Regions from separate parts of the Cellulosimicrobium sp. SJTW-1 genome, predicted to be linked through region 1. Evidence: riboswitches for the same ligand, from Rfam matches in the RefSeq annotation. Region 1 holds a riboswitch; each other region holds the start of a gene.
The links. A riboswitch is a leader RNA that binds a small molecule or an ion and turns the genes downstream of it on or off. The one in region 1 is predicted to bind thiamine pyrophosphate.

Region 1 (9,800 bases):
AGCTGGCGACGAACCCCTTTCTTGCCCGCTGAGCGAAGGACCGGGGGCCGGACGATGCGGTCGCCCGTCCCGGCGTCTGGGAAGATCTGACCCATGGCCAGGCCCACACCCCTCTCCGGTTTCCCCGAATGGCTCCCCGACGGTCGGATCGTCGAGCAGCACGTCCTCGACACCCTGCGCCGGGTGTTCGAGCTGCACGGGTTCGCCGGCATCGAGACGCGCGCGGTCGAGCCGCTCGACCAGCTCCTGCGCAAGGGGGAGACGTCGAAGGAGGTCTACGTCCTGCGCAGGCTCCAGGAGGAGCCGCAGGACGACGCCGCGGCCGGGTCGGCCGCGAAGGGTGACAAGCAGCTCGGCCTGCACTTCGACCTCACCGTCCCGTTCGCGCGCTACGTGCTCGAGAACGCCGGGCACCTCGCGTTCCCCTTCAAGCGCTACCAGATCCAGAAGGTGTGGCGCGGCGAGCGCCCCCAGGACGGGCGCTTCCGCGAGTTCACCCAGGCCGACGTCGACGTCGTCGGCGCGGGCGAGCTGCCCTACCACTACGAGGTCGAGCTGCCGCTCGTCATGGCCGAGGCCCTCGGCGCGCTGCGCGACATCGGCGTGCCCGAGGTCCGCGTCCTCGTGAACAACCGCCGGGTCGCCGAGGGGTTCTACCGCGGGCTCGGCATCGACGCGGTCGACGACGTCCTGCGCCAGATCGACAAGCTCGACAAGGTCGGCCCCGGGACGGTCGCCGCGCTGCTCGAGTCCGAGGCCGGCACGACGCCCGAGCAGGCGCAGGCGTGCCTCGCGCTCGCGGGCATCAGCGGGAGCGACTCCGGCGTGGTCGACCGCGTGCGAGCGCTCGCCGCCGAGCACGGCGTGGAGAGCGAGCTGCTGGAGACCGGGCTGGGCGAGCTCGGCGCGCTGATCGAGGCCGCGAGCGTGCGCGCCCCGGGCGTCGTCGTCGCCGACCTCAAGATCGCGCGCGGCCTCGACTACTACACCGGGTCCGTCTACGAGACCGTGCTCGTGGGCCACGAGCAGCTCGGCTCGATCTGCTCGGGCGGGCGCTACGACACGCTCGCGTCCGACGGTGCGAACACCTACCCCGGCGTCGGTCTGTCGATCGGCGTGTCCCGGCTCGTGTCGCGCTTGCTGTCCGCGGGCCTGGTGCGCGCGACGCGGTCCGTGCCGAGCGCCGTCGTCGTGGCCGTCACGAGCGAGGAGACGCGCGACGCCTCCGACGCGGTCGCGCACGCGCTGCGCGCCCGCGGGGTCCCGGTCGAGGTCGCGCCCGCCGCCGCGAAGTTCGGCAAGCAGATCCGCTACGCCGACCGGCGCGGCATCCCGTTCGTCTGGTTCCCCGCGCGCGTCGAGGACGACGGCACGCGCTCGTCCGACCAGGTGAAGGACATCCGCTCGGGGGAGCAGGTCGACGCCGACGCGGCGACGTGGGAGCCGCCCGCCGAGGACCGCTTCCCGCGCGTCGTGCCCGCGGACGGCTGACCCGCCGCACCGGGGAGGGGAGGGCGACGTGACGCGACCCGTCGAGCTCGCCCTGCCCTTCCAGGGGACGTGGCTCGTCCGCAACAGCCCGGCGCGCCGCGTGCCGAGCCACGGCACCGACCTCTTCGCGACGACGTACGCGATCGACTTCGTCGCCGTCCGAGGGCGGCGCACCGCCGCCGTACGCGACTGGCGCACCGTGCTGGGCACCGAGCCGCCCGAGCGGTTCGTCGCGTTCGGGCTGCCCGTGCTCGCCCCGGCGGCGGGCACCGTCGTCGCGGTGCACGACGGCGAGCCCGACCACGAGGCCCGCCGGTCGCCCACCGCGCTGCTCGGCTACGCGCTCACGCAGGCGGCGCGGGCGCGCGGTGGCGCCGCGGCGCTCGCGGGCAACCACGTGGTGCTCGCCCTCGACCCGCCCGGCACGTACGTCGTCCTCGCGCACCTGCGCGCCGGGTCCGTGGCCGTCGTGCCCGGCCGACGGGTCGAGGCGGGCGAGGAGCTGGGCCGGTGCGGGAGCTCGGGGAACTCGACGCAGCCGCACGTGCACGTGCAGGCCATGGACGCGCCGGACGCGCTCGCCGCCCGCGGGCTGCCGCTCGTCTTCCGGGGCTTCCGCGAGCGGTCCCGCGACGGCTCGTCGCGCGTCGTGGACCTCGGCGTCCCGGCGGAGGGTGCGGTCGTCGAGCCCGCGTGACCGCGGTCCGGCAGGCCTCACGCCGTGAGCGCGCCCAGCCCCGTGACCCACCCCCCGCGGACCCCGACGACGACCACCGCCGCGGCGACGGCCAGCACGGCGACCGCGGCGACGACGTCGGGCACACCGAGCGGGACGGGCCGCGCCGTGGTGCGCGGACCGGACCCCAGGCCCCGCGACTCGAGCGCCACGGTCAGGCGCTCGGACCGGCGCACGGCGCCGACGAGGAGGGCGAACGCGGCGGTGCCGAGCGCGCGGGGGGACCGGGGGAGCGTGCCGGGGCGCCGCCGCGGGTCGCGCACGGCCTGGGCACAGCGGATGGTGTGCCAGGCGTCGGGCAGCTCGACGAGCAGCCGGTGGGCCGCGAGCACCGCGTACGTCCACGTCAGGGGCAGCCGCCCGTGCTGGTGGAGGCTCGTCATGAGGCGCACCGGGTCGGTCGTCACCGCGACCGTGAGCGAGAGGGCGCCGACGAGCAGCGTGCGCACCGCGAGCCCGGCGCCGATCGTCAGGCCGTCGGAGCCGACGGTGACCGGGCCCAGGTCGACCGGGTCGCCGCCGGGCCGGGTGGCGACGTTGACGACCAGCAGGCTCGTCGCGAACACGAGGAAGGGCACGTGCGCCAGGGCGAGCGTGCGCACGGGGACGCGTCCTGCGATCAGCAGCGCCACGACCGTGAGCACCCACCCGATCGCGGGGGTGTACGGGTCGGTGACGAGCAGCGCACCCGTCGACACGACGAGGACGGTCGCCAGCTTGACCGTCGGGTTCCAGCGCCCGAGGGGCGTGCTGTGCGGCGCGCTCACCGGGCGACCTCCGCGAGGGCTGCGGGCGCGGTCTCTGCGGGTTCGGCCGCGACGGCGGTGCCGACGGCGGCGTCGAGCGCCCGGACGAGCGCGCCCGGGTCCACGCCGTGGCGGTGGCCCGTGCGGGCCCACCACGCGAGCAGGGGAGGACGGCGCAGGCGGGCGCGCCGGCACAGCGCGTCGTCGGCCAGCACGGTGGCGGGCGGCCCGAGCGCCACGAGCCGGCCGCCGACGACGACGGCGACACGGTCGGCGAGGGCCGCGACGAGCGCGAGGTCGTGCGTGACGACGACCACCGCGCCGTCCGCGTCGGCGCGCTCGCGCAGCGCGTTGGCGACGGCGTCCGCCTGGGCGCGGTCGAGCCCCGACGTGGGCTCGTCGGCGAGGAGGACGGGCGGGTCGAGCACCGTCGCCGTCGCGAGGGACAGTCGCCGCTGCTCGCCGCCGGAGAGCCGGTACGGGTTCGCGTCGGCGAGGTGCGTGAGGGCGAACGCGTCGAGGGTGCGCGCGACGCGTCCGTCGACGTCGTCGAGCCGCGCGAGCCGGGCCGACCAGGCGACCTCGTCGCGGACCGTGCGCGCGAGGAGCTGGTGCTCCGGGTCCTGGAACACCATCGCGACGGGCGCGCCGGGCGCCGTCGTGACCTCGCCCGTGGTCCGTTCGAGTCCCGCCAGCCCGCGCAGGAGGGTCGACTTGCCGCCGCCGTTCGGCCCCACCACTGCGAGCACCTCGCCCGCGTGCACGTCGAGGTCGACGTCGCGCACCACCGGCGTCTCGTCCCGCCCGCGCCGTCGGCGGCCTGTCGCGGCGCGGTGCACCGCGAGGCGACGGGCACGCAGGGCGACCGGGCGGTCAGGGGCGAGCGCCGCCGGGCCGGTGTCTGCGTCACGGGGGTCCGCGGCGCGGGGGTCGGCGGTGCGGGGGTCGGCGGAGCGCGCGAGGTTGACGAGCCAGGCGTCGGTCGCGGGTGCGCCGAGCGGGCCCGGGGCTCCGGCGTGCTCCAGCCGGATGTCGAGCGGCAGCCAGCACCCGAGCGCGGCGAGCGTGGCGGCGTGCGCGCGCAGGACGGCGGTCGTGGGGCCGTGCGCGACGACGCGACCGGTGTCGCCGAGCACGAGCGTCGCGGCCGGGAGTGTCCCGACGTCGTCGAGGCGGTGCTCGACGAGCACGACCGACCGGCCGGGGGTGTCGGGCGCGTCCCGTCCGGGCGCCCGGACGAGCCCGCCCACGAGCGTCCCGACCTCGTGCGCCGCCGCCGGGTCGAGGAACGCCGTCGCCTCGTCGAGGACCACGAGCTCGGGGTCGGCGACGAGCGCCGCCGCGAGGGCGACGCGCTGCGCCTCGCCCCCCGACAGCGCGTGGGTCGGCCGGTCGTGCAGGTGGTCCGCACCGACGGCGGCGAGCGCGGTGGCGGCGCGGGCGTCCATCGTGCGCGGGTCCGCGGCCCGGTTCTCGAGCGCGAACCGCAGCTCGTCGTCGACGCGGGCGAGGCAGAGCTGGTCGCCCGGCCGCTGCTGGACGAGGCCGACGCGCGCGGCGAGCGCCGCCGGGGTCGTGTCGCGCGGGTCGACGCCCGTCACGCGCAGGTCCCCCGCGACGGAGCCCGGCAGCGTGTGGGGCACGACGCCGACGAGCGCACGCAGCAGCGTGGACTTCCCGCAGCCCGAGGGGCCGAGCACGAGCAGCCCGGTGCCCGCGGGGACGGTGAGGGTGAGGTCGTCGAGCACGCGCGTGCCGTCGTGGCCCACGGTGACGGTCAGGCCGGCGGCGGCGACGGCGTCGGGCAGGTCGCCGGGCACGGCGTCCGGCGTGACGTCCGGTGCGGCGGTCGGTGCCTCAGCCACGGCGGTCAGCCCCGATCGCGAAGGCGTCGAGCGCGCCGGTGCGGGCGAGGGCGTCGCCGAGGAGGCGCGCCGCGATCCCGCACAGCACGACGCACGAGACGACCTGCACGCCGAGCCGGAGCATCGCGTAGTCCTGCCCGAGCCAGCCGAAGCGGACCGCGTTGAACGCGTACGTGACGAGCGCCGCGCTGACGCCCGACGCGACGAAGACCCACCAGCCGTAGCGGCGGTACCGGGTGAGGGCGAAGGGGATCTCGGCACCCACGCCCTGGACGAGCCCCACGAGGACGAGCAGCGGGCCGGCGGGCGACGCGAGGAAGACCACCTCGACGAGCGCCGCGAGCGTCTCGGTGAGGATGCCGACGCCCGGCTTGCGCACGATGTACGTCGCGAGCGGGCCGACGACGATCCACGCGCCGGCGAGCACGTTGGCGGCGAGGTCCGCGAGCGGTCCCATCGCGAGCTGGAGCGGGGCCCAGAGCTGCACGAACGCCCAGTAGACGAACCCGAACACGACCCCCAGCACGGCGACGAGGACCGTCTCGTGGAGGGTGAGGCCGCGGCGTCGGGCACGGCTCGGGGGAGCGGCGACGGCGCGGTCCCGGGGGGCGGGCGTGGGACCCACGCCGTCGGGTCGGTCGTCGGGCGTGGCGGTGGGCGGGGTCGCCCGGGGCGGCGTGGTGCGGGGCTCGGTCATGCGGTTCCCTCCGTCGGGCCCCCGGGGCGAGGGGTGCACGACGGCGCGCCACCGCGCCCCGCGCGGACGGCACGCGCGGGGCGCGGGCACGAGCGCGCAGGGGACGGTGACGTCCGCCCTGCTCCCTTCGCTGGTACGAACCAGATCAGGTTCCACGGGTCTGCAGGGGGGACGGGTGTCCGGCCTGCACTCTCAGCGCTCATGCGCTCCCCGGGGGCGTTCGGCCCGACCCTAGGGCCTGGACGCCCGCCGGACAATCCCGGCGTCTCACCCACCGGGACGCCCGGCCGCCGTGAGAAGGTGACGGCGACGAGGAGCCCGCGCGGACCGGGGACGGGCTCCGACCACGAGGGACGAGGCAGCGCGCATGACCCGAGACAACGATTCCGCCGCGGTCGCAGAGCTGGACCGCCTCGACGAGGCCGTGCGGAGCGCGCCCGCGGGCGACACGTCGGCGCAGATCGCGCTGTGGCGGCAGACGGTGCGCCTCGGCACGTGGTTCTTCATCGCGCGGGGGTCCGAGGACCAGCCCCGTCCGTACGCCGTCGCTGCGGACCAGGGGCCCATGATCTGCCTCTACAGCAGCGCCGCGCGCGCGGACGAGGCGGCCCGGGCGCTCGGTCTGGCGGACGACGAGACAGGCTCCGTGCCGCTGCTCGGGGTACCTGTGCCGGCGGCGATCGACTACGTCGCGTCCTTCGGCGCGGCCGGGGTCGTCGGTGTCGCGCTGGACCACCCGCGCATCGGCCACCACATCCCCCTCGGGAACCTGGCGCTGCTCAAGGCGTGGTCCGCCGACGGCTGACCCGCTCTTGACAGCGCGTTCGAACGTTTGTTCGAATGGCGCGATGCGGTGGGACGGACAGGTGCTCGGCGCGGACGACGGCGCGCTCCCCGGGCTGGAGCGGGTCGGCCTCGTCCGCAGCGTGCGCACGCCCGAGTTCGCGGGCATCACGTTCCACGAGGTCACCGCCAAGAGCGCGCTGTCCAAGGTGCCGGCGATGTCGCGCATGCCGTTCCGGTGGACCGTCAACCCGTACCGCGGGTGCAGCCACGCGTGCTCCTACTGCCTCGCGCCCGCCACCCCGGTGCTGCTGGCCGACGGCGCGCAACGGCCGATCGGCGAGCTGCGTGTCGGCGACGAGATCGTCGGCACCGTCCCGCACGGCGCGTACCGGCGCTACGTGCGTACCCGCGTGCTCGACCGCTGGGCCACCCGCAAGCGCGCCTACCGCGTGACCCTCGCCGACGGCACGCGCCTCGTCGCGAGCGGCGACCACCGGTTCCTCACCGAGCGCGGGTGGCGCCACGTCGTCGGCGGTGCCGGGCACCGTGCCCGCCTGGCGCTCGGCGACGTACTCGTCGGGCCGGGCGCCGCGGCGCTCGCGGAGGGGCGGCCCGTCCTCGACGGCCAGGACGTCACCGGCGGCGAGGCGCTGCGCGTCGACTCCCTGGAAGCGCTCGACGGGCCGGGGGAGACGACGGAGCTGGTCGACATCACGACCGGCACGCGCGACTTCGTCGCCGCGGGGGTCGTGAGCCACAACTGCTTCGCCCGCCCCACGCACCAGTACCTCGACCTCGACGCGGGGGAGGACTTCGACCGGGAGGTCGTGGTCAAGGTCAACGTCGACGACGTGCTGCGGGCCGAGCTCGCCCGCCCGTCCTGGGCGCGCGAGGCCGTCGCGCTCGGCACCAACACCGACCCGTACCAGCGCGCCGAGGGGCGCTACCGCCTCATGCCCGGCATCATCGACGCGCTCGCCGGGTCGGGCACGCCGCTGTCCGTGCTGACCAAGGGCACGCTCCTGCGCCGGGACCTGCCCCTGCTCGTCGACGCCGCCTCGCGCGTCGAGGTCGGGATCGGCGTGTCCCTCGCGCTCCTGGACCCCGAGCTCCAGGCGAGCGTCGAGCCGGGCACGCCCTCGCCGCGCGCGCGGCTCGACCTCGTCCGCACGGTCCGGGAGGCCGGTCTGCCGTGCGGCGTCATGGTCGCTCCCGTGCTGCCGTGGCTCACCGACTCGACCCGCGCGCTCACCGAGCTGCTCGACGCCGTCAAGGATGCGGGCGCGACGGGCGTCACGGTGCTGCCGCTGCACCTCAAGCCCGGCACACGCGAGTGGTACATGGGCTGGCTCGCGCGCGAGCACCCGCGCCTCGTCCCCGGGTACGAGCGCGTGTACGCCCGCGGCACGTACGCCTCGACGGCGTACCGGTCCTGGCTGTGGGACCGGGTGCGGCCGATGCTCGAGGCGCGCGGGTTCGGGGTCGCGGGGCACCGCGGCCCCGCGGGCGTCGAGGGCCGGTTCCGCCGCGGCGAGCCCGGCGACCGGCACCGCCGGTCAGGACCGCCGACGGACGGTGCCTACCCGGCCGGCAGCCTCGCCGTCGACCCGGCGCCGCAGGACGCGCGCGACGGCCACGGCGGGGCGCTCGCGGGCATGCCCGTGGACGGCGGCGGGCTCGACGTCGTCGGCGGGGGAGTGGAGCAGGTCCTGTTCTGACCTGTGTCAGGCGTCGGCGAGGCGCGCCGGGAAGCCGCCCGTCGCCACCGGTCCCCAGCGCGTGATCGTCAGCCGCACGAGCGACTTGCCCTGGGTGACCATGGCGGCGCGGTACTCGTCCCAGTCCGGGTGCTCGCCGCCGACGGCGCGGTAGTAGTCGACGAGCGGCTCGACCGACTCGGGCAGGTCGATCACCTCCGCCTCGCCGTCGACCTGCACCCACGGGTCGGAGAACCGCTCGCCCAGGGACAGCAGCGACGCGCGCGGGTCGCGGCGCACGTTGACCGCCTTGGCGCGCTCCGGGTACGTCGACACGACGACCCGACCCGCGTCGTCGACGCCGTACGTGACCGGGCTGAGCTGGGGGCGGCCGTCGGCGCGGGTGGTGACGAGGACGCCGTCGTGCCGGGAGCGCAGGAACCCCTCGAGCTCGTCGCGCTCGACGCGCCGGTTCGTCGCGATGGTGCGTGCCACGGGTCACCCTCCTTCGTGCGGGCGGCGGGCCGGACGGCCCTGCCGCGGCCGGTCGGCCCGTGCGCGCCCGCAGGCGCCGCGCCGGTCCCGGCGGTGCCGCCACGGGACGTCGCGGCGGCACCGCCACGGTATCCGGTCGCCCCCGCCGGTCGAGAGCCGACCGTCGGCCGCCTCCGGTCGGAGGTATCCGGTCGAGCCGCCCGCCCGCCCGCACTAGACTTCAGCGGACGCGCCCCCGCTCCGGGAGCGCGACCCCCCCACCGCCCACCTGGAAGGAACCCTCCGTGCTGCGCACCCGAACGGCCGGCTCACTGCGGGCCGAGCACACCGGTCAGACCGTCACCCTCACGGGCTGGGTCGACCGTCGGCGCGATCACGGCGGCGTCGCCTTCATCGACCTGCGCGACGCCTCCGGCATCGCCCAGGTCGTCATCCGCGACGAGGCCGTCGCGCACCCGCTGCGCAACGAGTTCGTCCTCCAGGTCACGGGCGAGGTCTCGCGCCGCCCCGACGGGAACGAGAACCCGTCCCTGCCCACGGGCGAGATCGAGGTCGTCGCGACCGACGTCGTCGTGCTCAACACCTCCGAGGCCCTGCCGTTCCAGGTCTCGACGGCGCTCGCGGACACCGAGACGATCGGCGAGGAGGCGCGCCTCAAGCACCGCTACCTCGACCTGCGCCGGCCCGCCCCCGCGCACGCCCTGCGCCTGCGCGCCAAGGCGAACCAGGCCGCACGCCGCGTGCTCGACGCCGAGGAGTTCGTCGAGATCGAGACGCCGACGCTCACCCGCTCGACGCCCGAGGGCGCGCGCGACTTCCTCGTGCCCGCGCGCCTCGCGCCCGGCTCCTGGTACGCGCTGCCGCAGTCGCCCCAGCTGTTCAAGCAGCTCCTCATGGTCGCGGGCATGGAGCGCTACTACCAGATCGCGCGCTGCTACCGCGACGAGGACTTCCGTGCGGACCGCCAGCCGGAGTTCACGCAGCTCGACGTCGAGATGAGCTTCGTCGAGCAGGACGACGTCATCGCGCTCGCCGAGAAGATCCTCGTCGCGCTGTGGGAGCTCATCGGGTACACGATCCCGACGCCCATCCCGCGCATGACCTTCCACGACGCCATGCGGCTGTACGGGTCCGACAAGCCCGACCTCCGGTTCGGCAACCCCCTCGTCGAGCTCACGGACTACTTCCAGGACACCCCGTTCCGCGTGTTCCAGGCCGAGTACGTCGGCGCCGTCGTCATGGCGGGCGGGGCCTCGCAGCCGCGCCGCCAGTTCGACGCGTGGCAGG
Region 2 (9,800 bases), 790 kb from region 1:
GACGCCGCCCGCGCCGCGGGCCTCGACGCACGCTCCGTCGTCGGCGGCGTCCCGGCCCTCCTCGACGCCCTGAAGACCCCCACCCTCTAGCCCCCTGCACGTCGACCAGGTGGTCGCGGCGCGTCCTGGTCGACGGACGAGCCGGGATGGCCTGCTCGGCGCGCAGGGACCGCCTGGTCGACGGGGTCAGAGGGCCAGGTCGAGGCGGCCCTGCGGGGACGAGCTCGCGAGGGCGCCCTCGCGGCGGGGGATGCGCCCTGCGCCCGCGGCGAGCCGGCCCGACTCGACGGCGAGGCGCATCGCGCGGGCCATGCGGACCGGGTCGGCGGCGCGCGTGACGGCCGTCGCGAGGAGCACGCCGTCGCAGCCGAGCTCCATGGCGAGCGCGGCGTCGGACGCCGTGCCGATCCCCGCGTCGAGGATCACGGGCACCCGGGCCGCGGCGGCGATCGCCTCGATGTTGCGCGGGTTGAGGATGCCGAGCCCCGTGCCGATGGGCGCCCCGAGGGGCATGACGGCGGCGCAGCCGACGTCCTCCAGCCGGCGCGCGAGGATCGGGTCGTCGTTCGTGTAGGGCAGCACGACGAACCCGTCGCGCACGAGCTGCTCGGCCGCCTCGACGAGGCCGACCGGGTCGGGCAGGAGGGTCACGTCGTCGGCGATCACCTCGAGCTTGACCCACTCGGTACCGCACGCCTCGCGCGCGAGGTGCGCGGTGAGCACGGCCTCTCGCACCGAGAAGCACCCGGCGGTGTTGGGCAGCGCGCGGATACCGAGGCGGGCGAGCAGCGCCCAGATCCCCGCGTCGGGGCTCGCGTCCCCGCCGGCGCGGACGGCGACGCGTCGCATCGCGACGGTCGTGAGGGCGGTGCCCGACGCGACGAGCGCGTCCTCGAGCGTGAGCAGGTTCGCGGCCCCACCGGTGCCCATGACGAGGCGCGACCCGATCGGGGTGCCGGCGACGACGAGCGGGTCGTCGGCGCCGGCCGGGCCGCTCGCGGTGGCGGGGGAGACGTCGGTCGTGGTCATGGCTCCTCCTCAGCCGCCCTGGACGGCGGTGACGATCTCGATGCGGTCCCCGGGCGCGACGACGGTCGTCGCCCAGGCGCCGCGCGGCACGACGGCGTCCCCGACGGCCACCGCGACGCCCTGCGGCGTGCCGTCGGCGACGTAGGCGGGGACGAGCGCGGCGACGAGCCGCTCCAGGTCGACGTCGCCGTCGAGCGGGTACGGCTCGCCGTTGACGAGCGCGGTGGGTGCGGGTGCGGTCACGGGTCTCACCTCGGTGTCGTGGCGGTGCGGGCGAAGCGGTCGGTCCGGGCGGTGGCGAGGGCGGTCGCGACGTCGTCGCCGGGCTCCGTCCCGCCGAGCGCGGGGAGCCCGCCGAGCCCGGCGACGACGGCGTCGGCCGTGAGCGGGGCGAGCAGGATGCCGTTGCGGCCGTGGCCCGTCGCGAGGTGGAGCCCCGGGACGTCCGTCGGCCCGACGAGCGGGAGGTTGTCCGGTGTCGCGGGGCGCCCCCGCGGCGTCACCTCGACCAGCGCGGCCTCGTCGATCCCCGGCAGGAGGGCGCGGGCGTCCCGCAGGAGCGCGAAGACGCCGCCGGCGGTGGCGCGGCGGTCGTCCGGGTTCTCCTCGGTGGTGGCCCCGACGACGACCTCCCGGTGCCCGGCGCGCGGCCCCGCAGGCTCGGGGTCGCGCGGCACGACGTACACCGGCCGCCCCTGCACGAGCCCGCGCACGACGTGCTCCAGCGCGAGGTCCGGGCCCGCGTCGAGCCGCAGCGTCTGACCCTTCACCGGCCGCGTGGGCACGACGATGCCCGGCACGTCCGCGAGGAGGGCGCCCGACTGCCAGCCCGCCGCGACGACGACCGCACCCGCGCGGTGGAGCCGGCCCGCGTCGTCGTGCACGCCGACCACGCGCCCGGCATCGAGCGCGAGCCGGGTCGCGGACGCGCGGACGACGCGCGCCCCGGTGGCCGAGCCCGCACCCCCGGCGTCGCGGCCGCCGAGCGCGGCGAGCAGCGCGGCGTGCGTCGCGCGCGGGTCGACCGCGTGGTCCGCGGGGGCCCACGCCGCCCCGGCGACGCGCGGGCCCAGGTACGGCTCGCGGCGGCGCGCGTCGGCGACGGTGAGCTCGTGCGACGCGAGACCGTGCGCGGCGTGCAGGGCGAGGACGCGGCGGAGCAGCGCGAGGTCGTCGGCGTCGTAGGCGAGGGTGAGCGTCCCGGCGGTCCGCAGCCCGACGTCCGCCCCCGTCGCCGCGCGCAGGTCCGCGGCGAACGCCGGCCACGCCGCGGCGGCCGCGAGGTGGAGCCGCAGGGCGGCCTCCTCCCCGAAGTCGGCCTCGGTCACCGGCGCGAGCATCCCCGCGGCGGCGTGGGTCGCGGCCGCGCCCGGCGCCGGGTCGAGCACCGTGACGGTCAACCCCGCGCGCGCCGCGCGCCACGCGACGGCGAGACCCACGATCCCGCCCCCCACGACGACGACGTCGCGCGCGCCGTCGGGCACGACGGAGCCACCCGCGGACGGGTGGACGGACAGGCTCATGTGCGCTCCCTTCGCTGGCATGACCCAGATCAGGTTCGACGGTCGGCGGCGACGCCCTCTCAGCCCCCTGCGGGGCTCCCGTGCTGTCGGCCACAGTACCTCCTGCCGAGGAGCCGCCGAGGCTAGGCTCCCGCGGGTGAGCTCCGAGACCTCCACCACCCCGGCCACTCCCGCCCCGTCGGCGGACGCCGCACGCGCCCGGCTCGCCGACGCGCGGCTCTACCTCTGCACGGACGCGCGCGAGGAGCGCGGCGACCTCGAGGACTTCCTGCGGGCGGCGCTCGCGGGCGGGGTGGACGTCGTGCAGCTCCGCGACAAGACGCTCGACGTCGCGCGCGAGCTCGAGCTCCAGGAGCTCGTCGCGCGCGTAGCGACGGAGCACGGCGCGCTGTGGGCCGTGAACGACCGGGCGGACGTGGCGTCGGTCACGGGCGCGCCGGTCGTGCACATGGGCCAGGGCGACCTGCCGGTCCCGGCCGTGCGGGCGCTGCTCGGCGCGGGGCCCGCGCTCGGCCGGTCCACGCACTCGGCCGCGCAGGCGGCCGCGGCAGAGGCCGACCCGGCGGTGGACTACTTCTGCGTGGGTCCGCTGTGGGCGACCCCGACGAAGCCGGGGCGGGCCGCCGTCGGCCTGGACCTGCTGCGCGACGTCGCGGCGACCCGGCCCGCGACGCCCTGGTTCGCGATCGGCGGGATCGACGCGGACCGGCTCGACGCCGTCCTCGACGCGGGCGCGACCCGGATCGTGGTGGTGCGCGCGATCACGGCGGCGAGCGACCCGGAAGCGGCGGCCCGCGCCCTGCGCGAGCGCGTCGCGGCGCGCGCCGAGGCGCGCACCGACGCCTGAGACGCGGGACGAGCCCCGCCGCACGGCGACTATCCTGGACGGGTGACGTCACCCGCCACCGCTCCCGACACTCCCACCACCGCCGAGGTGGCCTCGACCCCGCGGCCCGTGCTCGTCGTCGACTTCGGCGCCCAGTACGCGCAGCTCATCGCGCGCCGCGTGCGCGAGGCCAAGGTCTACTCCGAGATCGTGCCGCACACCTTCACGGTCGAGCAGATGCTCGCCAAGGACCCGGCCGCGATCATCCTCTCGGGCGGCCCCTCGTCCGTGTACGCGACGGGCGCCCCGTTCGTCGACCCGGCGCTGTTCGAGGCCGGCGTGCCCGTCATGGGCATCTGCTACGGCTTCCAGGCCATGGCGAAGGCGCTCGGCGGCGAGGTCGCCCAGACGGGCCTGCGCGAGTACGGCGGCACCGAGGTCGAGGTGTGCGCCGCGGGCGTGCTGCTCGACGGCACGCCGCAGAACCAGACCACGTGGATGAGCCACGGCGACGCCGTGCACCGCGCGCCCGAGGGCTTCGAGGTCCTCGCGACGTCGTCGGGCTCGCCGGTCGCCGCGTTCGAGGACCGCGAGCGTCGCCTCTACGGCGTGCAGTGGCACCCGGAGGTCAAGCACTCCGCGCACGGCCAGACGGTGCTGGAGCACTTCCTGTACGACGGCGCGGGCCTCGCCCCGGACTGGACGCCCGGCAACGTCATCGCGGACCAGGTCGCGGCGATCCGCGCCCAGGTCGGCGACGCGCGGGTCATCTGCGCGCTCTCGGGCGGCGTGGACTCCGCCGTCGCCGCGGCGCTCGTGCAGCGCGCGGTGGGCGACCAGCTCACGTGCGTGCACGTCGACCACGGGCTGATGCGCGCGGGCGAGGTCGAGCAGATCGAGCGCGACTTCGTCGCGGCGACGGGCGTCAACCTCGTGATCCGCGACGAGAAGGAGCGGTTCCTCACCGCGCTCGCCGGGCACAGCGACCCGGAGACCAAGCGCAAGATCATCGGCCGCGAGTTCATCCGCGTGTTCGAGGACGCGGCGCGCCAGATCGTCGAGGACGCGGGCGAGCACGACGCCGAGGTGAAGTTCCTCGTGCAGGGCACGCTCTACCCGGACGTCGTCGAGTCCGGCGGCGGCGAGGGCGCGGCGAACATCAAGAGCCACCACAACGTCGGCGGCCTGCCCGACGACCTGCAGTTCTCGCTCGTCGAGCCGCTGCGCACCCTGTTCAAGGACGAGGTCCGCGCGGTCGGTCGCGAGCTCGGCGTGCCTGAGGAGATCGTCGCGCGGCAGCCGTTCCCGGGCCCCGGGCTCGGCATCCGCATCGTCGGCGAGGTCACGGCGGACCGCCTCGAGACGCTGCGCGCCGCCGACGCGATCGCGCGCGAGGAGCTCACGAAGGCCGGCCTCGACCAGGAGATCTGGCAGTGCCCGGTCGTGCTGCTCGCCGACGTCCGCTCGGTCGGCGTCCAGGGCGACGGCCGCACCTACGGCCACCCGATCGTGCTGCGCCCCGTCTCGTCCGAGGACGCGATGACGGCCGACTGGACGCGCCTGCCCTACGACGTGCTGTCCGTCATCTCGACGCGCATCACCAACGAGGTCTCCGAGGTCAACCGCGTCGTGCTCGACGTGACGAGCAAGCCCCCGGGCACCATCGAGTGGGAGTGACCCCCTAGCGGGACGGGCGGGCCCGACGATCCACGGCGATCGTCGCGGCCCGTTCGTATGCCCGCTCCACGTCGGCGAGCACGCGCGGCCAGCCCGCCGACGACGGCACGTCCCGGTTGTGGGCGACGATCCGGTCGAGCAGGCCGTCCTCGGTCGCGAGGCGCACGAGCGCGTCGGCGAGGCCGGCGTCGTCGTCCGCCACGAGCGCGTCGACGCCGTCGGTGAGGCGCTCCGCGACGCCCGACTGCGAGCGCGTGAGCACCGCCAGCCCGGCGGCCTGGCCCTCGAGCGCGGCGATGCCGAACGCCTCCTCGACGGCGGGCGCGGCGAACACGTCGGCGCGCGCGTAGAGCCGCTGGAGGCCCGTCGCGTCCAGGCGGCCGGGGAGCGACACGACCGACCCCAGCCCGCGCTCGGTGACGAAGCGCCGCGCGTCGGCCAGCTCGGGGCCGTCCCCGGCGAGCGTCACGTGCAGCGCCCCCTCGGGGAGGCGCGCGACGGCGTCGCGCACGACCTCGAGGAACGGCAGCACGCGCTTGCGGGGCGCGAACCGCGTCGCGGCCACGACGTGGACGGCCGAGCCCTCCATGCGGTCGGCGCGCTCGGTGCGCGGGACGCGCCACGCGTCGAGGTCGAGGCCGTTGTGCAGCACCACGACCTCGCCGTGGTCGCCGACGATGCGGCGCAGGGGAGCGGCGGTCAGCTCGCTCACGGCCGACCACAGCACGGGCCAGCGGGACCAGCGGACCACGCGGTCGAGCCCGGTGAACGCGCGCTCCGCGCCGCCCCAGACGCTGTGCACGGTGAGCACCGCGGGCAGCCCCGCGCGCACGACCGTCCGCAGCGACGCCTGGGTGGAGGGCGTCAGCACGCCCATGTGCAGGTGCACGACGTCGGGCCGGTCGGCGCGCAGGACCCGCGCCACGTGGTGCGGCGCGCGCGGGTGCACGGGGTAGCCGCCCGGGACGCGCGCGGCGAGCCGGTGCACCGTGACGTCACCGTCCCGCTCGGTCGACACGCCGTGCGCGCCGGGGTGCGCCGGCGTCGTGCAGACGACCGCGACGTCGTGACCGGCGGCCGCCTGCTGCTGCGCGAGCCGCGCGACCTGGGTCTCGATGCCGCCGAGCAGCGGCAGGTAGCAGTCGGTCAGGTGGGTGATGCGCACGGACCGCATCCTCCCATCCCGGCCCCGGCGGGCCGCGCGGTCGCCGCCGCGCCCGCCCTGAGGTGCGCGTTCGCCGCGCGGTGCTCCGCTCCCGTCGCTACCGTGGGCCCCGTATGGGTGGTTCGACCGTCCCGTGACCGGCCCGCACCCGCGGGCGGTCTCGTGCGGGCGGTTGCAGGTGGGTCCTGACGAAGGGGAGAACGCGCCATGTCGAGCACCGTCACCGTCACACCGACGAAGGGGGCACGGGGCATCGGCCTCGTGTCGATCTTCGCGGGCATCATCCTTCTCCTCGCGGGCATCGGCACATGGATCGTCGTGTCGAACCAGCTGTCCGCCGAGGAGATCACCGTCTCGGACGACGCGTCGTTCCTCGCGGGGCGCCACGTCAACGGGCCGCTCACCGCGTACGCGCAGGCCGAGGTCATCAACAAGCACGCGCTCGAGGCGAGCGGCGGCAAGACCTACGCCGAGCTCGGTCAGGACGACCCGACGCGCCAGACCGTCATGACGGCCTCGTTCCTGCGCGCGTCGTTGTTCACCTCCGTCGTCGCGTTCGGGGTGTGCGCGCTCGTCATCGGGCTGGGCATCCTGTTCATCCTCGTCGGGATCGCGCTGCGCCGGCTCGCGGGTGGGCCGAGCGTCGCCGTCGAGACCCCGGGCGGCTACTCGTCGTCGGGCGACCTGTCGGACGCCGGTCGGCACGCCGCGCCCGCGCACGCCGCGCCGGGGCACGTCGAGCCGTCGCCGACGGCGCCTCCCGTACGTCCCGAGCCGACCTCCCCGGGCCGCCCCTCTGCGCTCTCGACCCCCGGCGCCGAGGCCCGCGCGGCCGCTCCCGGTACGACGGCGACGCCCGTCGAGCCGACCGGTGCCGCCGGCACGGGCACGCCGAGCGCACCGGGCTCCTCGCCCGCGGCCTCGCCCGACACCCCCACGACGACGACCGGGCCGACCACGCCCGAGCACCGGGCCGACGGCCCGACGCGGCGGGGCGACGAGCCGACCCCCTGACCGTCCCGGCAGCCCGTCCGGGCGCCGAGGACCCGCTCCCACCGGGTCGCACCGGGGAGAGCGTGCGGGGCGGCGTCGCTCGGGCACACCGAGGGCCGTGGCACGACGTGCCACGGCCCTCGGCGTACCCGGAGGTCCCGGTGCGGCTCAGCCCCGGCGGCGTCGTGCCCCGGAGACGATCGACCCGACGACGAGCGTGACGCCCGCCGCGGCGAGCACGACGATCGTCGCGAGCCCCAGGTCGACGCGGGCGCCGAGCGCGGCCGCGAGCACCACGACGGCGAAGGCGACGATGACGAAGCCCCACACGATCGTCGCGACGCGCGGGCCGCGCCGCGGGAGCGCGCCGGGCGCCCCGCCCGTGGACGACGGGTCGGCGCCCGACGTCGTCGGGGCCGCGCCGTAGCGCGGCGCACCGACGGACGGCGCCCCGACGGGTGGTGTCCCGGCCGGCGGGGCACCCACGGGCGGCGTGTCGACGGACGGTCCGTCGACCGACAGCGGGTCGGTCGACGGCATGGCGGGCAGCGGCGTCGTGGCGCCGACGTCGGTCAGCGGTGTCGCGGCCGGGAGCGGGGTCGTCGCGCGGGCGTCGGCCGCGGGCGTCACGGCGGGGAGCGGGACCGTCGTGTCCGTCCCGGACGCTTCCCGGCGTCCCTGCTGCTGAGCCGGCTCGGGGTCCTGCGCGGGGGCGGGGTCGAACAGCTCGTCCCCGAGCGGCCGCGTGTCGTCGTCGCGGCGGTTCTCGTCGTTCATCAGTCCTCCTCGATCGTGACCTGGCCGGCGCCGACCTCGACCTGCAGCACGAGCAGCGGGTCGTCGCCCGCCTGGACCTCGTCGTTGTCGAACGTCACCGGCTGCGTGCTGACCCCGCCGATCTCCTGGCGGTCGCCGTCCACGTGCCAGCGCGCGTTGCCCGCGAGCACCTGGACCTCGGCGCGGACGGGGACGCCGTCCGGCACGACGACCGTCGCGTCGCCCGCGCCGAGCCGGACGGGGACCTCGACGGGCGAGCCGGTGGTCGCCTCCGACAGGTCCAGGTCGGACAGGTCGATGCGCGGGTCGCCGAACGACACGCCGAACCCCTGCTCGGCGACGTCGGGGTCGGTGATGCGGTGCGTGCCGTCGGTGACGGTCCGCACGGAGTCGTCGACGAACACGGTGAACGGGGTCGTGCGCCACGCCGAGGCGGGGAGCGCGACGACGAGCAGGACCACCGCGAGCCAGCCGAGGCCGCCGCTCGTCCGCCCGCGGAGCCCGCTCACCACGATGGCGAGGCCCGCGAGGATCCCGCTGAGGCCCGCCCAGGTCAGGAACACCGGCCAGGGCAGCTCGCCCTGGCGGTCGACCACGAGGAGCAGCGCCCCCAGCAGGAGGCTCAGCCCGACGACGATGCCGGTCGTCGTCGCGCCCGGGCCGCGCGGGCGCGGGGGCTTCGGCGGGCGCGGGGCCCGCGCGGGCTGCGGCGGGAGCGGCGGCTGCGGTGCGCCCTGCGGGGACGGTGCGTACGGCGCGTGCGGGGGGAGAGGCGCGGTCACGCCGGGCGCGGAGGCAGCGTACGGGCTCGCCTCCGCCGACCAGACCGCGTCGTCCTGCGTCCCCGTCGGCGCGCCGCCCGCGGGCGTCCCGCCGGGGGTGCCGGACGTCGTCGGGCCGCCCGGGTACGCGGGGCCGCTCGGGTACGCCGGGCCGGGGCTGCCCCACGGGGCGTCCGAGGGCGCGCCGCCCGCGGGGGCGCCGGGGGCCGCCGTCGGGCCGGGGCCCGGGGCGTACGAGCCCTGCGCCGGACCGGCGCCGCCCGGGCCGTGACCCGGACCCCCCGGGCCGTGACCCGGACCACCCGGGCCGTGACCCGGACCGCCCGGCCACGGCGGAGCCTGCGGAGGCGTGCCCTGGCCACCGCGGGGGCCGCGCTGAGTGAGCGCCGAGACCGCGACGACCGCGACGGTGACGAAGGCCGCGACCCAGAACAGGCCGGTCAGCCAGCCCAGGTGGAGCGCGTCCCACCACGACCACCAGCCGCCGCCCCACGAGAACCCGACCACGACGAACGCCGCGGCGCCGAGCAGCGCGACGTCGACGTTGCCGCGGAACGCCTCCTGGAGGTGGATGCGTCCGTCGCGACGCTCGGGCAGCAGCGCCCACGCCGCGCCGTACAGGACGAGCCCGGCGCCGGAGAGGAAGAACGTCACGAACAGCAGGCCGCGCACGACCAGCGGGTCGATCCCGAACCGCTCCGCCACGCCGGACGCGACGCCGCCGATCCAGCGGTCGTCCGAGCGGTAGATGCCGACGCGGCGCACCGCGTCGAAGAAGCCGTCGGTGCCGCTCGGACGCCGGGGTGCCTCGCCCGGTGCGCCCGGGGGCGGGCCGGCGGGGCCGGCCCAGCCCGGTCCGCCGCCGTGGTCGGGGCCGCTCGGCCCCGGGGGGACGGTGCCCGGCTGCGCGCCGGGCGTCTCGGTGTCGCCGCCGGAGCTCCCGGGCTGGGCGCCGGGTCCGGGGAGGTCGGGAGTGCTCATGACCACCATGCTGGTGCGCGGGGCGCGCCGCCGGTATCGGGTGCCAC
Region 3 (9,800 bases), 160 kb from region 1:
CGAGCTGCCCGCGGGGCTCACCGCCGAGCGGCTCGCCGCCGACCTCGTCCGCGTCGGCCTGGAGGAGGAGGCGATCCACGGCGCGGCCGTGACGGGTCCCCTCGTCGTCGGGCGCGTCCTGGAGATGACGCCCGAGCCGCAGAAGAACGGCAAGACGATCAACTGGTGCCTGGTCGACGTCGGGCCGGAGCACAACGCCGCCGAGATCAAGGGCGTCGAGCCGGCCGACATGCCGGCGGGCGGTGCGCGCGGCATCGTGTGCGGCGCGCACAACTTCGCGCCGGGCGACCTCGTCGTGGTCGCGCTGCCGGGCTCCGTCCTGCCCGGTCCGTTCCCCATCGCGAGCCGCAAGACGTACGGGCACGTGTCCGACGGCATGATCTGCTCGCAGCGCGAGCTCGGCCTCGGCGAGGACCACGACGGCATCATCGTGCTGCCGCGGCTCGGGTACGCAGCCGAGGACCTCACCCCGGGGCAGAACGCGGTCGCGCTGCTCGGGCTCGGCGACGAGGTGCTCGAGATCAACGTGACGCCCGACCGCGGGTACGCGTTCTCCTACCGCGGCGTCGCGCGCGAGTTCTCGCACTCGACGGGCGCGCGCTTCACGGACCCGGGCCTGCCCGGCTCCCTGCCCACGCCCCCGCCCGCGGCGACGCCCGACGGCTTCCCCGTCGAGGTCGACGACGCGGCGCCGGTCCACGGCGTCGTCGGGTGCGACCGATTCGTCACGCGCGTCGTGCGCGGGCTCGACCCCGCGGCGCAGACGCCCGCGTGGATGCAGCGCCGCCTCACGGCGTCGGGCATGCGGCCCATCTCGCTCGCGGTCGACGTGACGAACTACGTCATGCTCGACCTCGGGCAGCCGCTGCACGCGTACGACCTCGAGAAGGTCGCGGCCCCCGTCGTGGTGCGGCGCGCCGCCCCGGGCGAGCGGCTCACGACGCTCGACGACGTGGACCGCGCGCTCGACCCGGAGGACCTGCTCATCACCGACAGCCCCGACGGTGCGCGCGGCGCGCGCGTGCTGGGTCTCGCCGGCGTCATGGGCGGTGCCTCGTCGGAGGTCGGGCCGGAGACGACGGCGGTGCTCGTCGAGGCCGCCCACTTCGACCCCGTGACGGTCGCGCGCACGTCGCGCCGCCACAAGCTGTCGAGCGAGGCCGCGAAGCGGTTCGAGCGCGGCGTGGACCCGCTGCTGCCCGCGGTCGCGGCGCAGCGCGTCGTCGACCTGCTCGTCGAGCTGGGCGGCGGGACCGCCGACCCGGCCGTCAGCGACCTCGACCGCGTGACCGCGCCCGCCCCGATCCACCTGCCCGTCGGCGAGGCCGAGCGCCTCGTCGGCGTGCCCTACACGCTCGAGCAGGTCGTCGGGACGCTCGGGGCGATCGGGTGCACGGTCGACGCGGACGACGCCGCCGCGACGGGCGTCGTCGTCGTGACCCCGCCGTCGTGGCGCCCCGACCTCACCGAGCCGGCCGAGCTGGTCGAGGAGGTCGCGCGCCTCGTCGGGTACGACGAGATCCCGTCGGTGCTCCCCGCGGCGCCCGGCGGCCGCGGGCTCACGCGCGAGCAGCGCGTGCGCCGCTCGGTCGCTCGCGCGCTCGCCGAGCACGGCTTCGTCGAGACGCTGAGCTACCCGTTCGTCGGCGAGGGCGAGCTCGACGCGCTGCGGATCCCCGCGGACGACGAGCGCCGCCGGGCGCTGCGCCTGCTCAACCCGCTGGCCGACGACCGTCCCCTGATGCGCACGGACGTGCTGAGCACGCTCCTGGAGACCACGCGCCGCAACGTGGGCCGCGGGCTCGGGGACGTCGCCGTGTTCGAGGTCGGGCTCGTGACGCACCCGCGCCCGGGCGCCCCGGCCGCGCCGTCGCTGCCCGGCGGGGTGCGTCCCTCCGACGACGACCTCGCCGCGATCGAGGCCGCGCTCCCGGCGCAGCCGCGCCACGTCGCGGGCGTCCTGGTCGGTCGTCGCGAGCGGGCGGGCTGGTGGGGCTCCGGCCGGCCGGCGGACTGGACGGACGCGCTCGACGCGGCGCGCCTGGTCGCGGACCGCGCCGGCCTGCGGGGGGACGACGCCGTGCGCGTGGTCGCGGACACCGCGCGGGCACCCTTCCACCCGGGCCGCTGCGCGCGCCTCGAGCTCGCCGACGGGACGGTCGTCGGGCACGCGGGCGAGCTGCACCCCAAGGTGCTCGAGAACGTCGGCCTGCCCGCCCGCTCCGTGGCGTTCGAGCTCGACCTGTCGGCGCTCGTCGCGGGCGCGTCCGACGAGCCCGTCCAGGCGACCCCGGTCTCCGGGTTCCCGGCGGCGAAGGAGGACCTCGCGTTCGTCGTCGCCGCCGACGTGCCGGCCGAGGCGCTGCGGGCCGCGCTCGTCGAGGGCGCCGGCGAGCTCGCCGAGGAGGTCGCGCTGTTCGACGTCTTCACGGGCGAGCAGGTGGGCGCCGGGCGCAAGTCGCTCGCGTTCTCGCTGCGGCTGCGCGCCGCGGACCGCACCCTCACCGCCGACGACGTCGCGCGGGTCCGGGAGGGCGCCGTGGCCGCCGCGCGGGAGCGCGTCGGGGCGGAGCTGCGCGCATGAGCGGCGCACCGGGGGAGGGCACGACGCCGGACGTGGCGCCCGCGCGCACCGCGCTCGTCACCGGGGCGTCGCGCGGCATCGGCCGCGCGGTCGCCGTCGGGCTCGCCGCGTCCGGTCTCGACGTCACGCTCCTCGCGCGCGACGCGGGCCGGCTCGCCGGGGTGGCCGACGAGATCGCCGCGCTCGACGGCGCGGGCCGTGCCGTCGTCGTCACGGCGGACGTGACCGACGCCGCGGCGGTGGCCGCGGCCGTCCGCGAGGCCGAGGCCACGCTCGGGAGCGTGGACCTGCTCGTCAACAACGCGGGCCGGGTCGACGCCGAGGTGCCGCTCTGGGAGGCGGACCCCGACGAGTGGTGGGCCGTCCTGGAGACCAACGTGCGCGGGCCGTTCCTGCTCGCGCGCGCCGTCGTCCCCGGGATGCTCGCGCGCGGCGGCGGCCGCGTCGTCGACCTCAACAGCGGCGCGGGCTCCCACGACATGGACGGAGCGAGCGCGTACAACGCGAGCAAGACGGCGCTCCTGCGCCTCGGGGCGAACCTCCACCGCTCGGGCCACGCGCTCGGCCTGCGGACCTTCGAGGTGTCGCCGGGCGTCGTGCAGACCGACATGACGGCGTCCATGGTCATGCACGAGGGCCGCACGGAGTGGACGCCCGTCGAGCGCACGGTCGAGATGGTCGTCGCGATCGCCCGCGGCGAGCTCGACGCGTTCTCGGGGTCGTTCGTGCGCGTGACGCACGACTCGCCCGGGTCGCTCCGCGCGGCCGCCCAGGAGGCCGCCCGCGCGGGCGTCGCGCTGCCCGGTCCCGACGGCCGTCGGCTGCGCGTCACGCGCTGGGGCTCCGACGACCCGATGCCGGGAGAGCTCCCCGCCCGCTGAGCGCACGCACCCCGCACGGCCGACGCCGCCCGACCCCCCCCGGTCGGGCGGCGTCCGTGCGTCCGGGCACCGGGTCACAGCGGGACGCACGTGTCCCGGTCGACCCACACGTGCCACAGGCCCCGCTCGGGGTGCTCGTACTCGAACGCCACGAGCCCGCCTGCGTCGTGCGTGACGACGCCCGTGAGCACGACCCGCCGACCGTCTCGGTCGTACGTCGTGCAGAGGGCGGGCACCTGGACCGGGACGGGCGCGTCCGGCAGGAAGGGGCGGGTCGCGGGGGCGACGTGCTGCGTCATACCCGGAAAGACGCGCGCACGCGCGTCGTCTCACGCGTCGGGGCGGGTGAAAAGCGCACGGGTCGCCGCGTAGCATGGCCCGCGACACGGGGTGCCCCGCACCGGGGCTGAGATGAGACCCGTCGAACCTGATCTGGCTCGTACCAGCGAAGGGATGTCCGCGCGATGACGCTCGCCCTGCCTCGGCACACCTCCGACCCGGCCTCCGCTCTCGCGGACCGTGACCGCCGGCCCGACCCGGGCCGTCGGCCCGACCCGGCACCGTCCCGCCCCCGCGTCCTCTCCGTCGCGGGGACCGACCCGACCGGCGGCGCCGGGATCCAGGCCGACCTCAAGGCGTTCTGCGCGCACGGCGCCTACGGCATGGCCGTCACCACGGCGCTCGTCGCGCAGAACACCCACGGCGTGCGGTCGGTGCACGTCCCCGGGCCGGCGTTCCTGCGCGCGCAGCTCGACGCCGTGTCCGACGACGTCGAGGTCGACGCCGTGAAGATCGGCATGGTCGCGGACGAGGCGAACGCCCGCGCCGTCGGGGAGTGGCTCGACGACCTCGCCGCGGCGCGCGCCGCCGCGGGTGCTCCGCGGCCCTGGGTCGTCCTGGACCCGGTGATGGTCGCCACCTCCGGCCACCGCCTGCTCGACGCGGGCGCCGAGCAGGCCGTGCGCGACCTCGCGGCGCGCGCCGACGTCGTCACGCCGAACCTGCCCGAGCTCGGCGTCCTCGGCGGGCAGGAGCCCGCGACGACGTGGGACGACGCCCTGCGCCAGGCGACGCAGTACGCGACCGCGAGCGACGCCGTCGTGCTGCTCAAGGGCGGTCACCTCACCGGACGCACGTCGCCCGACGCGCTCGTCCTCCCCGCGCCCGGGCCGACGACGGGCCGCGCGCCGGGGGCGGCCACCGTCACGACGTTCGACGCCGAGCGCGTCGACACGCCCCACACCCACGGCACGGGGTGCTCGCTCTCGGCGGCGCTCGCGGCGCTGCGACCGCAGCGCGCGAGCTGGGAGGAGGCGGCGCGCGAGGCGAAGGAGTGGCTCACGGGCGCGCTGCGTGCCGGCGCCGCGCTGCGGGTGGGGACGGGCCGGGGGCCCGTGGACCACCTGCACCGCTCGGCGCCCGTGCGGCCGGGCTGAGCCCGGGCCGACCGGGCGAGCCCGGGCTGCTGCGACGTGCCGAGCCCGGGCCGCGGGACGCACTCAGGCCGTGGGGCCGCTCGCTGCGTGGTCGGCCCTGCGGTCGGCTCCGCGGTCGGTGTCGAGGTCGGCCAGCGCGTCGCGGAGCACGGCGAGCGTCGCGCGCGCGACGGCGAGGCGCTGCGCGGGCGGGGCGTCCGCGGGCCGCGTCGTCACCTTGGCGCCGACGAGCGGGACCGGCCCGGCCGCGGCGAGGAACTCGCGCACCTCGGCCGGGCCGAGCATCGACTCGTCCGGGCCGGGGAGCGCGGGATCCGGGCCGTGGGGCGGCACGTGCGCGTCCGCCCACGGCGCGCCCCACCGGCCGGGCCGGCCGGCGGCACCGGAGAGCATCGCGCTCGCGAGGAGGCCGGCGCCGGCGGCCGCCCGCGCGTGCTCGACGGGCGTCGCGGCGCTGCGCCCCTCGATGGCGGACCGGCCCCAGTTGAGCCCGACGTGCAGGGGGTGGCCGGTGTCCCGGGCCGCGCGCGCGACGGCGGCGATCTCGTCGTCGAGCGCGAGGAAGCCCTTCTCCGCGACGCCCCACGGGCGGGGCGCGTCGCAGTGCTCCACCACGAGCGGCAGCCCGGCGGGCGCGACGGCGGCCAGCTCGGTGAGGCTGCGCGCGAGCGCCGCGCCGGAGCCGCGGCCGGGACCGGGCGCGGACTGGAGCTCGACCGCGACCACGCGTCGTCGACCCTCCGCCTCGGCGAGCCGCGTCACGGCCGCGAGGACGCGCGCGACGCCGTCGACCGCCTCGCGCCGACCCTCCTCGTCGTCGGACGCGAGGCCGTAGGAGCGGTCGGCCGTGGCGCGGCGGGCCGTCGCGGCGACCGTCGTCGGCAGCAGCGCCCAGTGCGCCGGGAGCGCGGCCGCGGTCGTCGCGAGCGCGTCCGTGTCGTCCGGGTCGACGGGGTGCTCGAGGCCGTCGAGGCCGTCCTCGTCGAGGGCGGCGTACCAGCCGCCCGGGTCGGGGACGCCCGCGAGGGCGTAGGCACCGAGCAGGGTCAGGGGGCGGTCGTGCAGGTCGGTCATCGGTCCTCGTCGGTCGTGGTGGGGGTGCCGGACGCGTCAGGCGCGGGCGACGTCCTGGTCGGCGGTGGCGTACTCGCACGCGTAGCCCGGCGGGACCCAGCGCCACCGTGCCTCGACGTCCTGCACCGCGACGCCCGCGGGCCGGTCGGCGACGCACGCGTCCGCCTGCTGGCGCACCGCCACGGTCACGTAGTAGACGACGAACACCGCGGTGAGCAGCACGGCGAGCACGGTCACGGTGCGGCGCAGCGCGGGGGAGGGGCCGCCGTCGGAGCCGTCCTCCTCGCCCGGGCGCGGGGGCACCCAGTCCCAGCTCACGCGGTCCCGGTCGTCGTGCCGGTCGTGGTCCCGGTCGTGGTCCCGGTCGTGGTGGCGTGAGCGTCGTCCGCCCCGGCGGGACGGAGCAGCACCTTGCCGGTGGTCGCCCGTCCCTCGAGCGCGCGGTGGGCGTCGGCGGCGTCGGCGAGCGGGAACGTCGCGCCGACGCGCACGTGCAGCGTGCCGCCCGCGACGGCACCGAGCACCTCGGTCGCGCGCTCGACGAGCTCGGCGCGCGTCGCCGTGTGGTCGGCGAGCTTGGGCCGCGTGAGGAAGAGCGAGCCGCCCGCGTTGAGGCGCTGCGGGTCGAACGGCGGGACCTGCCCCGACGAGCCGCCGTAGAGGACGAGCGTGCCGCGGCGGCGCAGCGACGCGAGCGACGCGTCGAACGTGTCCTTGCCGACCGAGTCGTACACCGCCGCGACGCCCTCGCCGCCCGTGAGCCCGCGCACGACCTCCGGCAGCTCGGCGGTGAGGTCGGCGAACGCCGTGTACTGGATCGCGTGCTCGGCGCCCGCGCCGCGGGACAGCTCCGCCTTCTCGGGGGTCGAGACCGTGGAGATCACGTGCGCGCCCCGCGCCACGAGCATCTGCGTCAGGAGCAGCCCGACGCCGCCCGCGCCCGCGTGCACGAGCACACGGTCGCCCGGACGCACGGGGTACGACGACGTGCACAGGTAGTGCGCCGTGAGCCCCTGGAGCGCGACGGCGGTCGCGTCCTCGAGCGAGACGGCGTCCGGCACGTGCAGCGCCTGCCCGGCGTCCACCACGACGAGCTCCGCGTACGACCCCGGCGCCTCGGTCCACACGACGCGGTCGCCGACGGCGAACCCCTCTACCCCCTCGCCCACCTCGGCGACGACCCCGGCCCCCTCGCTCCCGACGACGTGCGGGTACTCCATCGCGTACACGCCGGAGCGCTTGTACGTGTCGATGAAGTTCACGCCCGCCACCGCGGAGCGGACGAGGAGCTGCCCCGGGCCCGGCGACGGGTCGGGCAGCTCGGTGTGGTCGAGGACCTCGGGACCGCCCGCCGCGCGGGCCACGATCGCGTGCATGGCCTCAGCCTAGGGTCGCGCGGCGGTCACGGTCGCCCTCGGTCGGCGACCTTCGCGTGCACGGACGCGAGGTGCTCGCGCGCCGCCGCCGCGGCGCGGCCGGTGTCCCGGTCGCGGACGGCGTCGAGGATCGCCTCGTGCGCGTCCTGGTCGTCCCGGTGCGTCGTGCCCGTCCGGTCGAGGTCGACCATGGCGACCATCGCGCGACGCAGGCGCGGGACGAAGGTCGCGAAGAGCTCGGCGAGCACCGCGTTGTGCGCGGCGTCGACGACCGCCCGGTGGAACGCGAGGTCCGCGTCCACGTACTCGGCGGGCGACGCCGTCGCCGCGACCTGCCCGCGGCGGGCGAGCGCCGTCGTCATGGTGCGCAGGTCCGCGGGCGTGCGGCGCGCGGCGGCGAGCCCCGCGGCCTCCGCCTCCAGCGCGGCGCGCACCTCGAGCACGTCGGCGATCTCGCCGCGGCGCAGCACCTCGTCCCAGTCGTCGGTGGTGTCCGTCGAGACCACGTACACGCCCGAGCCCTGCCTGCTGTCGAGGACGCCGCGGCCCGCGAGCTGGCGGATCGCCTCGCGGACGGTCGATCGGCCCACGCCGAGCTCGGCGGCGAGCGCCTGCTCCCCGGGCAGCCGGTGGTCGAGGGGCCAGGCACCGGAGCGCACGCGTTCGAGCAGGAGCTCGGCGGCCTGGTCGGCCAGGGGGCGTCGCTGCAGCGCGGTCATGGAAACCTCTCAGGTTGTCTGAGGACTTGATCGGCGCTAGCGTACCCCGCATGTCCTGGACGGCGCTCCTCCTTCGGCGCCACGGCGGGTCTGACCGGACCGGCCCCCCGCCGTGGGGGTCCGTCGTGCGCCGGTCGTCCCGCGCCCCGCCACCCCGGGGCTCCAGCCGAAGGACCGCCATGACCGTCTCCGCCACGCCCGCCCGCACGGACCGCCCCGCCGCCAGGACCACGCCGCCGTGGAACCGGCAGCGCCCGTCGCCCATGCCGTCGTCCCGCTACGCCGACGTCCACGCCCGTGTCGACGTGCCCGACCTGCCCGACCGCCGCTGGCCGAACCGCCGGCTCACCCAGGCGCCGCTGTGGGTCCCCGTCGACCTGCGCGACGGCAACCAGGCGCTCGCGGAACCGATGGACCCGGCGCGCAAGCGCCGCTTCTTCGAGCTGCTCGTCGCGATGGGGTACACCGAGATCGAGGTGGGCTACCCGTCGGCGTCGCAGACCGACTTCGACTTCGTGCGCCTGCTCGCCGAGACCGACCTCGCGCCCGAGCACGTGACCGTCGTCGTGTTCACCGCCGCGCGCGCCGACCTCATCGCGCGCACGGTCGAGTCCGTGCGCGGGCTGCGCAACCCGGTCGTCGTCCACGTGTACGCCGCGACGGCGCCCGTCTGGCGCGACGTGGTGCTCGGCCGCGACCGCGAGGAGCTCGCCCGGCTGATCACCGACGCCGGGACCGAGGTGCTGCGCCACGCCGGCGACGACCCGCGCGTCCGGTTCGAGTTCTCGCCCGAGGTGTTCAACCTCACCGAGCCCGACTACGTGCTCGACGTGTGCGACCGCATGACGACGCTCTGGGACGCGACGCCCGAGCGGCCCGTCGTCCTCAACCTCCCCGCCACGGTCGAGGTCGCGACGCCCAACGTCTACGCCGACCAGATCGAGTACATGGACCGGAACCTCGCGCGGCGCGAGGGCGTGATCCTCTCGGTCCACCCGCACAACGACCGGGGCACCGGCGTCGCGTGCGCCGAGCTCGCGGTCCTCGCGGGTGCGCAGCGCGTCGAGGGGTGCCTGTTCGGCAACGGCGAGCGCACCGGGAACGTCGACCTCGTGACGCTGGGCCTCAACCTGCACGCGCAGGGCGTCGACCCGATGGTCGACTTCTCCGACCTCGACGCGATCCGCGACGTCGTCGTGGCGTGCAACCGGATCGACGTCCACCCGCGCCACCCGTACGTGGGCGACCTGGTGCACACCGCCTACTCCGGCACCCACCAGGACGCGATCCGCAAGGGGATGGCGCGGCACCGGGCCGACGCCGCGGCGGCCGGCCTCGACCCCGCGGCCGCGCCGTGGCGCGTGCCGTACCTGCCGGTCGACCCCGCGGACCTCGGAAGGTCGTACGAGGCCCTCGTGCGCGTGAACAGCCAGTCCGGGAAGGGCGGCGTCGCGTACGTGCTGCAGTCCGTCCACGGCCTGGACCTGCCCCGGGGCCTCCAGGTGGACCTCGCGCGCCGCGTCCAGGAGCACGCCGACGCCACCGGTGCCGAGGTGACGCCCGACGTCCTCCTCGCGCTGTTCGACGCGGCCTACGCGCGCCCGGGCGCCGTCGCGCCCGTCGCATGGACGAGCCGGCGCGCTGACGGCGGGACGGAGCACCTCGACCTCGAAATCACGGTCGACGGCGAGCGCGACGCCGCGTCCGGCACGGGCACCGGCGCGGTCGAC

Region 2: another riboswitch for thiamine pyrophosphate. It lies ahead of thiO (glycine oxidase ThiO); the one in region 1 lies ahead of RSE42_RS09150 (ECF transporter S component).
Region 3: another riboswitch for thiamine pyrophosphate. It lies ahead of thiD (bifunctional hydroxymethylpyrimidine kinase/phosphomethylpyrimidine kinase); the one in region 1 lies ahead of RSE42_RS09150 (ECF transporter S component).

The regions. Positions count from the first base shown of each region.
Region 1 covers NZ_CP136680.1:2,005,096-2,014,895, forward strand. The annotation lists gene RSE42_RS09125 (MBL fold metallo-hydrolase) at 1-32, shown strand, start outside; gene hisS (histidine--tRNA ligase) at 94-1,491, shown strand; gene RSE42_RS09135 (M23 family metallopeptidase) at 1,520-2,188, shown strand; gene RSE42_RS09140 (energy-coupling factor transporter transmembrane component T family protein) at 2,206-2,994, opposite strand; gene RSE42_RS09145 (ABC transporter ATP-binding protein) at 2,991-4,838, opposite strand; gene RSE42_RS09150 (ECF transporter S component) at 4,831-5,535, opposite strand; TPP riboswitch at 5,639-5,758, opposite strand; gene RSE42_RS09155 (hypothetical protein) at 5,903-6,340, shown strand; gene RSE42_RS09160 (Rv2578c family radical SAM protein) at 6,384-8,039, shown strand; gene RSE42_RS09165 (PPOX class F420-dependent oxidoreductase) at 8,046-8,513, opposite strand; gene aspS (aspartate--tRNA ligase) at 8,798-9,800, shown strand, end outside.
Region 2 covers NZ_CP136680.1:1,218,541-1,228,340, forward strand. The annotation lists gene RSE42_RS05545 (ThiF family adenylyltransferase) at 1-90, shown strand, start outside; gene RSE42_RS05550 (thiazole synthase) at 187-1,029, opposite strand; gene thiS (sulfur carrier protein ThiS) at 1,039-1,272, opposite strand; gene thiO (glycine oxidase ThiO) at 1,278-2,552, opposite strand; TPP riboswitch at 2,542-2,644, opposite strand; gene thiE (thiamine phosphate synthase) at 2,689-3,399, shown strand; gene guaA (glutamine-hydrolyzing GMP synthase) at 3,442-5,055, shown strand; gene RSE42_RS05575 (glycosyltransferase family 4 protein) at 5,060-6,220, opposite strand; gene RSE42_RS05580 (hypothetical protein) at 6,428-7,234, shown strand; gene RSE42_RS05585 (hypothetical protein) at 7,382-7,990, opposite strand; gene RSE42_RS05590 (PspC domain-containing protein) at 7,990-9,753, opposite strand.
Region 3 covers NZ_CP136680.1:1,843,747-1,853,546, forward strand. The annotation lists gene pheT (phenylalanine--tRNA ligase subunit beta) at 1-2,584, shown strand, start outside; gene RSE42_RS08380 (SDR family oxidoreductase) at 2,581-3,465, shown strand; gene RSE42_RS08385 (hypothetical protein) at 3,540-3,764, opposite strand; TPP riboswitch at 3,842-3,936, shown strand; gene thiD (bifunctional hydroxymethylpyrimidine kinase/phosphomethylpyrimidine kinase) at 3,930-4,901, shown strand; gene RSE42_RS08395 (DUF4862 family protein) at 4,965-5,975, opposite strand; gene RSE42_RS08400 (hypothetical protein) at 6,012-6,293, opposite strand; gene RSE42_RS08405 (quinone oxidoreductase family protein) at 6,290-7,351, opposite strand; gene RSE42_RS08410 (FadR/GntR family transcriptional regulator) at 7,378-8,070, opposite strand; gene RSE42_RS08415 (2-isopropylmalate synthase) at 8,250-9,800, shown strand, end outside.